3 regions of the Lactiplantibacillus sp. B652 genome follow, and region 1 is predicted to be linked to each of the others. Evidence: predicted binding sites of a transcription regulator. Region 1 holds the regulator's gene; each other region holds the start of a gene.

What was found. The regulator CtsR, encoded in region 1, represses protease genes until heat stress. The targets are predictions, from matches to a motif close to TTGGTCAAAAAAGGTCAAANA.
Region 2: clpB (ATP-dependent chaperone ClpB) is a predicted target of CtsR. The motif match lies at 1,019-1,039, and genes of this name have one in related genera.
Region 3: MZO40_RS14065 (ATP-dependent Clp protease ATP-binding subunit) is a predicted target of CtsR. The motif match lies at 1,586-1,606, and genes of this name have one in related genera.

What each region holds. Positions count from the first base shown of each region.
Region 1 is NZ_JAMSKY010000009.1:55,807-59,023, forward strand. Features, by position in the region: gene MZO40_RS11525 (ATP-dependent Clp protease ATP-binding subunit) at 1-1,863, opposite strand, end outside; gene MZO40_RS11530 (CtsR family transcriptional regulator) at 1,882-2,349, opposite strand.
Region 2 is NZ_JAMSKY010000003.1:297,835-301,051, forward strand. Features, by position in the region: gene pepT (peptidase T) at 1-981, shown strand, start outside; gene clpB (ATP-dependent chaperone ClpB) at 1,099-3,217, shown strand, end outside.
Region 3 is NZ_JAMSKY010000013.1:69,992-73,208, forward strand. Features, by position in the region: gene MZO40_RS14065 (ATP-dependent Clp protease ATP-binding subunit) at 1-1,513, opposite strand, end outside; gene MZO40_RS14070 (hypothetical protein) at 1,993-2,190, shown strand; gene MZO40_RS14075 (phosphocarrier protein HPr) at 2,340-2,606, shown strand; gene ptsP (phosphoenolpyruvate--protein phosphotransferase) at 2,606-3,217, shown strand, end outside.

The DNA of each region.
Region 1 (3,217 bases):
GCGTACCTTTTCAGTTAACTGACCACCTTCATCGTAGCCGACATAGCCGGGTGCTGACCCAATCAAACGACTGGTCGAGTACCGTTCCATGTATTCAGACATATCGATCCGAATCATGTTGTCCTCTGACCCAAACATGGCTGCAGCTAAGGCCTTCGCTAATTCGGTCTTACCAACCCCAGTCGGGCCAAGGAACATGAAGGAACCAATTGGCCGGCTTGGATCTTTCAATCCACTCCGCGCCCGGCGAATGGCCCGTGCTACTGCAGAAACGGCTTCTGGTTGACCGACGACCCGTTCATGCAAAATCTTTTCCAAGTTAACTAAGCGTTCGCTTTCGGATTTTTGCAATTGGGTTAGTGGGACACCCGTCCATTCAGCAACCACTTGGGCAATATCTTCTCCGGTCACTTGTAAGTCATAGTGCGGTGTGTCGCCTTCAGTGATTTGTGCTTCTTCATCAGCTTCAATGCGATCCAAACGTTGCTTGAGTTGCATTTCCTGCTTGCGAATATCCGCGGCTTGTTCGAAGTCCTGAGCTTCAATCGCCGTTTCCTTTTCTTCACGTAACTGCGCGAGCTTGTCCTGGTTCTTGGATAGCTTAGTCGGTTGATCCATCTGGTCGATGCGGACTTTCGCCGCCGCTTCATCCATCAAATCAATCGCCTTATCTGGTAAGAACCGATCACTGATGTAGCGACTAGACAACTTCACCGCTTGATTAACGGCTTCATCAGTAATTGTCACATGATGATGTTCTTCATACCGTGGCCGCAAGCCATCGAGAATCTCAACCGCTTCGTCTTCAGTCGGTTCATTGACCATGACCGTGGCAAACCGCCGTTCAAGTGCGGCATCGGATTCAATGTACTTTTGATATTCGTTTAAGGTCGTCGCCCCAATGGTTTGGAGTTCGCCTCGTGCTAATGCTGGCTTCAAAATGTTAGAAGCATCAATGGCCCCTTCAGCACCACCGGCACCAATCAAGGTATGCAATTCATCGATGAATAAGATGACATGCCCATCGTTGTAGATTTCGTCGATCACTTTCTTTAAGCGGTCTTCAAATTCACCACGATACTTGGTTCCGGCAACTAGTGAGCCCATATCAAGCATCATCAGCCGTTTGTCAGCCATGTCATTCGGTACGTCGCCAGCAACGATCTTTTGTGCCAGCCCTTCAGCGATCGCCGTCTTACCAACGCCGGGTTCACCAATCAAGACTGGATTGTTCTTCGTCCGCCGTGACAAGATTTGAATGACCCGCTTAACTTCTTTGGAACGGCCCACAACTGGATCCATTTCCTGTTCACTCGCCAGCTGTGTCAAATCACGCGCCAAGGAGTCCAAGGTCGGTGTGCCTTCCGTCTTCTTACCACCACGGTTAGCCGCACTGCCCTTACGCTTACTCATCGCATCACTGACACCAAGTTTACGCAAAACAACTTTGCGTGTTTGACTCAAATCTAAGTTCAAATTCATCAAAATACGCGAGGAGAGGATACTTTCATCAGAGAGCATCGCTAACAAGAGGTGTTCAGTCCCAATCTTGTTGGCGCCAAGCCGTTTGGCCTCATCACCAGCAACGGATAAAATCTCCTTAGCCTTTGGTGAATATGGCAAATACGTATCTTTGCCAATATTGCTCAACGTCCCGTAGCCAGTGAACCGTTCAATTTCTTCACGGATGTCATCTTCGCTCACAGCGTACTGTTGCAAGACTTTATTAGCAATACCGTTCTTTTCGATGGCTAGTGCTAATAACAAATGTTCCGTACCGACTGCCTGATGCTTAAAATATTTGGCCTGTTCCTGTGCTAGTACTAGCACACTTTTGGCACTAGGTGTAAATAAGTTATCCATTGCGATTCCTCGCTTTCTTTAGCTTTCGTAACGCAAGTGGTTCAAAATCCCGATAATTATTCGAGCCCGGAGACTATTTTCAAGGTCTCGGTCCGTCAGTCCTAACGTGTCGTGATCGATTGCCACTAATATCAACTGCGCTTCCCTACGATTTAAAACGTCGTCCTCATACAGACTCTGAACAACTGCGTAGGCATCCCGTTGTGTGATGGAATCGCCGATCACTTGAATGAGGGCGTCCAACACATCAGCATCATCGACCAAATTAACCTTTTCAATGCGAATATAACCGCCACCGCCACGCTTACTTTCAACTAAGTAACCATTTTGGATCGTAAACCGCGTTTTAATCACATAATTAATCTGTGAGGGTACCACGTTGAAAAGGTCGGCAATTTCTGAACGCCGAATTTCAACATGCTCCGAGTCCGCCAAAATACTTTTTAAATACTTTTCAATAATATCCGAGATATTTTGACTTTGCATGTGCTTCACCCTTTTCATTATCTTTGACTAATATTGACTTTTATTATACGAGGATAATGGAAAAAAGCAAAGAATTTCACCCAACTGGCGACCCAGTATGTGCTTAACGGTTGTTACAGCATAGCACGCCAAGCACTTGCTTTCAATTGATTGGACCGGATTTTCGACCCTGATTCGTTAACTTTGTTAGGCCTTCATATTCATTCAACTACCTATTTAAAATATGTCAAGTGTTGGCGTCTGAATTTGGTCAACTTTGTCTGGGACTCGTCGTTTATCCAACAGCTTGAGTTTCTATACTACAGGTTGTCCGCCTGAATTTCGACTAATACGCCACTTGTTTATTTACGACCGGCCACGCTTAACGTCATTTTGAACAGATACTTCATATATAGATTGTTCGTCATGAATCATGATTAAATCATGCTATTCTCTAAATTCAGGAGCTGCCAGCTGAGACCCGCTGGGAACAAGTACGAGTTGGCGTAAATTTGCAGAATCGTGTGCGTCCTACACCGGCTTACAGGCATTTCTGACAATGCTGGAACGTGGTGGACACAGATTTAAGCCGAAAAACCACGTCTTAAATACTGGTCTTCCACTAACCAAGCCAAGAACGCTTGCTAAGTGGAATTTCACCACTGAGCATTGTCAGAAACACCTTCCAGCCTGGATATGATTCGAAAGGCGGACGTGGGCGGGCCCAACTTTTTTGTTAGATTAGTTGTTGGTTCCTTAGTATACGGGAATGTTGAAATAAACTGTCAGACTGGTTCTAACAATAACCAAGCATCCTGACCCATGATTTAAGACTTCGAACACGCGGTTTCACTGAGATTGTCAAAACTTCCTCTAATCACCCGGGATA
Region 2 (3,217 bases), on a different contig from region 1:
GATTTCAACGCTGAAAACGTCAATCCACAAATCGTTGAGGATTATGACGGTGAATCAGTTATCAAGCTTGGCAACGGTGACTACGTGTTAGATCCCGCTGTTTTTCCTAACTTGAAAAACTACGCTGGTCACACGTTGATCACTACTGATGGTACGACTTTATTGGGTGCCGATGATAAGTCGGGGGTTGCTGAAATCATCAGTGCCGCTGAATACTTATTAGCCCATCCAGAGATCAAGCACGGTAAGATTCGGCTTGGTTTCGGTCCAGATGAAGAGATTGGGACAGGGGCCGACCATTTCAACGTGCCTGCATTTGGCGCGGACTATGCCTACACCGTGGATGGTGGTCCACTAGGTGAATTGGAATACGAAACGTTCAACGCGGCCCAGGCAACGGTCACGATTACTGGGGTCAATGTGCATCCCGGTGAAGCGAAGGATAAGATGGTCAATGCGCTTCAATTAGCCGTTGATTTCCAATCCGCACTGCCAGCCCACGATGTTCCTGAACATACGGAAGGACGCGAAGGTTTCTTCTTCCTATTGAGTCTGGAAGGCACAGTCGATAGTGCTAAGATGACCTATATTATTCGGGACCATGACCGTGACAAATTCGAAGCACGCAAACGGCTCTTTACGGCGGTTGCCGATCGGTTGAACTTGGCTGACGGGGTCGCACGGGTCAAGGTGGACATGAAGGACCAGTATTACAACATGCGTGAAGTGATCGAAAAGGACATGCGGGTCGTTGAGCTGGCCAAACAAGCGATGCTCAAATTAGATATCAAACCTGAGATTTACCCGGTCCGTGGTGGGACGGATGGTTCCAAGATTTCCTTCATGGGCTTGCCAACGCCGAACTTGTTTGCCGGTGGTGAGAACATGCACGGGCGTTTCGAGTACGTTTCAGAACAAGTGATGGAACGCGCCGTGGACGTTGTTTTACAAATTATTCAAGACAATTACGAGCAGGACTAATTTCTTGACCTTATTTGACCTTTTCGGTTATACTTTAATAGTCAATAAAGGTCAAACAAACATTGGCAGCTATGACGGCTGCCTTTTTGCTACCGTTTTTGAGGAGGTCTTTGAATTATGAATCCAGAACAATTTACAGAAAGCTTACAACAAGCCTTACAAGAGGCGCAACATATCGCACAAACCCGGCGACACCAAGAGATTGGCGTGCCCCATTTATTTAAATTTTTGACGCAACCAGGTGAACTCGTTCGCCAAATCTTCAGTGAAGCTGGCGCCGATTTGGACCAGTTACAACAAGAATTGGACCGTGAATTAGATGATATCGCGGTCGTTAGTGGCGGCAACGTCCAGTATGGCAGCACCATGAGCAGTAGTTTGGCAACGCTGATGCAGACGGCTGATGCCAAACGCAAATCTTTAGGTGACGACTACCTGGCAACCGACACGTTGGCACTCGCCTTAATGGATCAAACGGGTGATCAGCTGACCAAATACTTGACCAGTCAAGGGATTACTGCGGGTCAAGTTAAAAATGCGGTCGACCGGATTCGCGGCGGTCAACGGGTGACGTCCCGCAACCAAGAAGACCAATATCAGGCCTTAGAAAAGTACGGGGTCGATTTGGTCAAACAAGCCCGGCAAGGTAACCAGGACCCCGTCATTGGCCGGGACGAAGAAATCTTGGACGTGATTCGAATCTTATCACGTAAGACCAAGAACAATCCGGTCTTAATTGGGGAACCAGGTGTTGGGAAGACGGCCATCGTTGAAGGGCTGGCCCAACGAATCGTTCGCGGTGACGTTCCCGAAAATTTGAAAGATAAAACGTTATTCTCGCTAGATATGGGTTCCCTGATTGCGGGCGCCAAGTACCGTGGTGAATTTGAAGAGCGGTTGAAGGCGGTCTTGAAGGAAATCAAGAAGAGTGATGGCCAAATCATCATGTTCATTGATGAAATTCATAACATCGTGGGCGCGGGCAAGACGGAAGGCAGTATGGACGCCGGCAACTTGCTCAAGCCAATGCTCGCACGGGGCGAACTCCATTTGATTGGGGCCACGACCTTAGATGAATATCGTCAGTACATGGAAAAGGATAAGGCACTCGAACGGCGGTTCCAAAAAGTGCTCGTTGCGGAACCAAGCGTCGACGATACCATCAGTATTTTACGGGGCTTGAAGGAACGTTTTGAAATTCACCACGGCGTTCGTATTCACGATAATGCCTTAGTGGCGGCGGCTAAGTTATCCGACCGTTATATCACTGACCGGTATTTGCCAGATAAAGCCTTGGACTTGGTCGATGAAGCATCCGCCGAAATTCGGGTCGAAATGAACTCGAATCCGACTGAACTGGACCAAGTTAACCGCCAATTGATGCGGCTAGAAGTCGAAGAAGCGGCGCTCAAAAAAGAGACCGATGACGCGTCTGTCAAACGGTTAGGTGACGTTCAAAAAGAACTGGCCAGTGCCAAAGAAAAGCAACGCGCCTTATCAGAACGGTGGGACAGTGAAAAGAAGAGCCTGCAAGCATTGAGCGATAAGAAGTCCGCGCTTGATAAGGCTAAACATGAGCTAGAAACAGCCGAAAGTAATTATGATCTGGAAAAGGCGGCCAAACTGCAGCACGGTACGATTCCAGAATTAGAACAAGAATTAAAGTCAATGGAAGCCAATGACCATCATGAAGATTGGTTGGTTGAAGAATCGGTCACCCCGGACCAGATCGCCAACGTGGTTTCGCGGATGACTGGCATTCCGGTAGCCAAGTTAGTCGCAGGCGAGCGGGAAAAGTTGCTGCATTTGGCAGACCACTTACACGAACGGGTCGTCGGCCAAGATGCGGCCGTTGACGCGGTATCCGATGCCGTCTTGCGGTCACGGGCCGGCTTACAAGATCCCAATCGGCCACTCGGTTCATTTATGTTCCTCGGACCAACTGGGGTCGGTAAGACTGAATTAGCCAAGGCTTTGGCTGAAAACTTATTTGATGCCGATGACCACATGGTTCGAATCGACATGAGTGAATACATGGAGAAAGAATCCGTTTCACGGCTCGTCGGGGCAGCCCCTGGTTATGTCGGCTACGAAGAAGGTGGCCAATTAACTGAAGCGGTTCGCCGTAATCCGTATTCGATCGTCTTATTCGACGAAATTGAAAAGGCCCACCCAGACGTCTTCAATATCTTACTGCAAGTGCTTGACGATGGCCGGTTGACGGATGGCCAGGGTC
Region 3 (3,217 bases), on a different contig from region 1:
CTGAACCAAATAGTTCCTTCGCTAATTGCTTAGCAAGTTCCGTCTTACCAACCCCAGTAGGGCCGACGAACATAAACGAACCGATTGGCCGACCAGTGCCGTTCAAACCGATCCGGTTACGACGAATCGCGCGGGCAACGGCGTCAACTGCTTGGTCTTGACCAATGACGTTACTCTTCAAGTCAGGGGCCAAGGTCTTCATTTGAGCCTGTTCCTTAGCTTGTAAGTCACCGACTGGAATACTCGTCTTTTCTTCAACGATTTGTTCCATATCTTTGACGGTCACAGTGGCCGTGTCGTTGTTAGGCTGGTCTGCATTTTCGTCAGGCTTAGCCTTTTCCAACTTAGCGACTTGATCACGATAGTAAGCAGCTTTTTCGTAGTCTTCCTTCTTCAAGGCATCCTGCTTTTGCTTCTCCGCTTCGTCGATCTTTTCCTGAATCGTCTTAGGATCGACCGTCTTCAAAGTCAAGTTCTTACGTGAACCAGCTTCATCGAGTAAGTCGATGGCCTTGTCAGGTAAGAACCGGTCTTGAATGTAACGGTTCGATAACTTGACCGCAGCGACGATTGCATCTTCGTCGTACTTCACGTGATGGTAATCTTCGTACTTCTTTTGAATACCCTTGAGAATCTTGATGGATTCTTCGACGCTTGGTTCGTTGACCGTCACTGGTTGGAACCGACGGGCGAGGGCGGCATCCTTTTCGATGTCCCGGTATTCATTTAAGGTGGTTGCCCCAACTAATTGGAAATCACCACGGGCAAGGGCCGGCTTCAAAACGTTGCCAGCGTCCATACCGCCTTCAGCATTGCCGGCACCCATGATTTCATGGATTTCGTCAATGAAGAGGACGATGTTCGGATTGCTCTGAACTTCCTTCATTAATTGTTGCATCCGTTGTTCGAACTGGCCGCGAATCCCGGTTCCTTGAACAAGGGAAGCCACGTCCAAACGAATGATTTCTTTATCTAACAGTTTTTGTGGAACTTGACCAGCAACGATTTTCTGTGCTAAGCCTTCCACGACCGCCGTCTTACCAACCCCGGCTTCACCAATCAAAACAGGATTGTTCTTCGTCCGGCGATTCAAGATCTCGATAACACGGTTGATCTCGTTATCGCGACCGATGACCGGGTCGATTTTACCCTGCTTGGCTTGCGCCGTTAAGTTGAAGCCATATTGGCCAAGGAGGCCACCGCCGTTGTTATTGCCACGACGATTGCCGCCACCATTAGGACCAGCTGGCTGGGTCGGTGGGGTCTGTTGCTGCCGGTAAGCGTTATTGGAATCAACGCCGCCCTGCATTGCACGGAAAATGTCGTCAAGACCACCAAAACCGAATGGATCTTGTGCCATATCAGCACCTCCAACTCCGTTATTTGGTTGCTGTTCCTGATTCTTTAGCAGTTGATAGCAATTTTGACAAAGATTGATTTGTCGCCGCTGACCGTTGACGCTCGTATATAAATGGATCGTCGCTTCGTTCTTATGGCAATTGTCACAAAGCATTATGCTGTCACACACCTTTCGCATCAGAAATATAACTAAACCACTAGGGCTATAGTTAAAGGTTCAAGGATTTGTTTGACCTTTGTTGACCTTTGACTATTAGTATAGCGAATTTACGGACCGTTGCAAGCGAAAAGTCTCAAAATCAAAACTGGAAATTGTCTGACCATCTTGCGGCAGGTTGTATTAATTTAGTTATTTCTGAATAGTCTGGATAGTTGCAACTCATGGCTTGTCTTGTAACCGGATTCGTTGTATATTAATTATCTGGCTAGTAACAGTCCGGATGCAACCGTCTGTCTATATTATAGTACAAAGCGGTTTTTTTGCATGGATTGCGCCTGACCAGTTTTGATGTTTCGAGCACGGCTTTTCATTAGCAGCCGTCAGCTGTTAGTGAGCGGCGGAAGGTCGGGCCTGAAACGTCAAAAGGATGGTGCAGCGATGGCTTAACCAGACTTTGAGGAGGTGGCAATGAATTGGCAACGGATTATACCCAATTAATGGAAGCGTTACGCACGGGTGAACAGGAAACGTTCACCGTGACGCCGGAAGAATTCATGGCTTTTCACGATGCGTACATGAAGTATGAGTATCGGAAGAGAGTGATTGGAACGGCGGACCTCGATGGCCGCATTGTTTACCATTTTGAGAAGGATGGTACAGCAACCAATTAATAGGCCTAGCTTGAATGAAAGGGCTTGTATTTTAATTGGATAATTGCTATCATCATTATTAAGGGCTCCTGAGTAGACGTGTTGGCGGCAACTCGAATTCACTCGGAACCAATTTTAAATTTATCTATCTTGAAGGAGATCGAATAGTTATGGAAAAGAAAGAATTTCACGTAATCGCAGACACTGGTATCCACGCACGTCCAGCTACTTTATTGGTACAATCAGCAAGTAAGTTCAACTCAGAAATTACGTTGCAATACCAAGACAAGTCAGTTAACTTGAAGTCCATCATGGGTGTTATGTCACTCGGTGTTGGTAAAGATGCTGACGTTACCATTTCTGCAGAAGGTGCCGACGAAGCCGACGCTATTGCAGCTTTAACTGAAACGATGAAGAAAGAAGGATTATCTGAATAATGGCTGAAAAGGTACTAAAAGGAATTGCGGCCAGTGATGGTATCGCAATTGCTAAGGCCTATATGCTAGTTGATCCAGATTTATCATTCGAAAAAACAACGGTCTCCGATACGGATGCTGAAGTTGCACGGTTACATGATGCTTTTGATGCTTCCAAGGCAGAACTAAAGGTCATTAAAGACAAAGCGGTTGAAAACTTGGGTGAAGAAGAAGCAGAAGTTTTTGAAGCTCATATCACCATTTTGTCTGACCCAGAAATGCTTGGACAAATTGAAGGTAAAATCAAGGATGATAAAGTCAATGCAGAAGAAGCCTTGAAGGAAGTTACGGATACTTTCATTTCAATGTTCGAAGCAATGACGGATAATGCATATATGCAAGAACGAGCCGGTGATATTCGCGACGTGACGAAGCGGGTCTTAAGTCACTTGTTAGGGGTTACCTTACCAAGTCCAGCTTTGATTGACTCCGAAGTTATCGTGGTTGCCCACGATTTAACACCTAGTGATACTGCTCAACTTGATCGTAAGTATGTTAAGGGCTTCATTACTGATATTGGTGGTCGGACGAGTCACTCCGCTATCATGTCACGGACGCTTGAAATTCCAGCG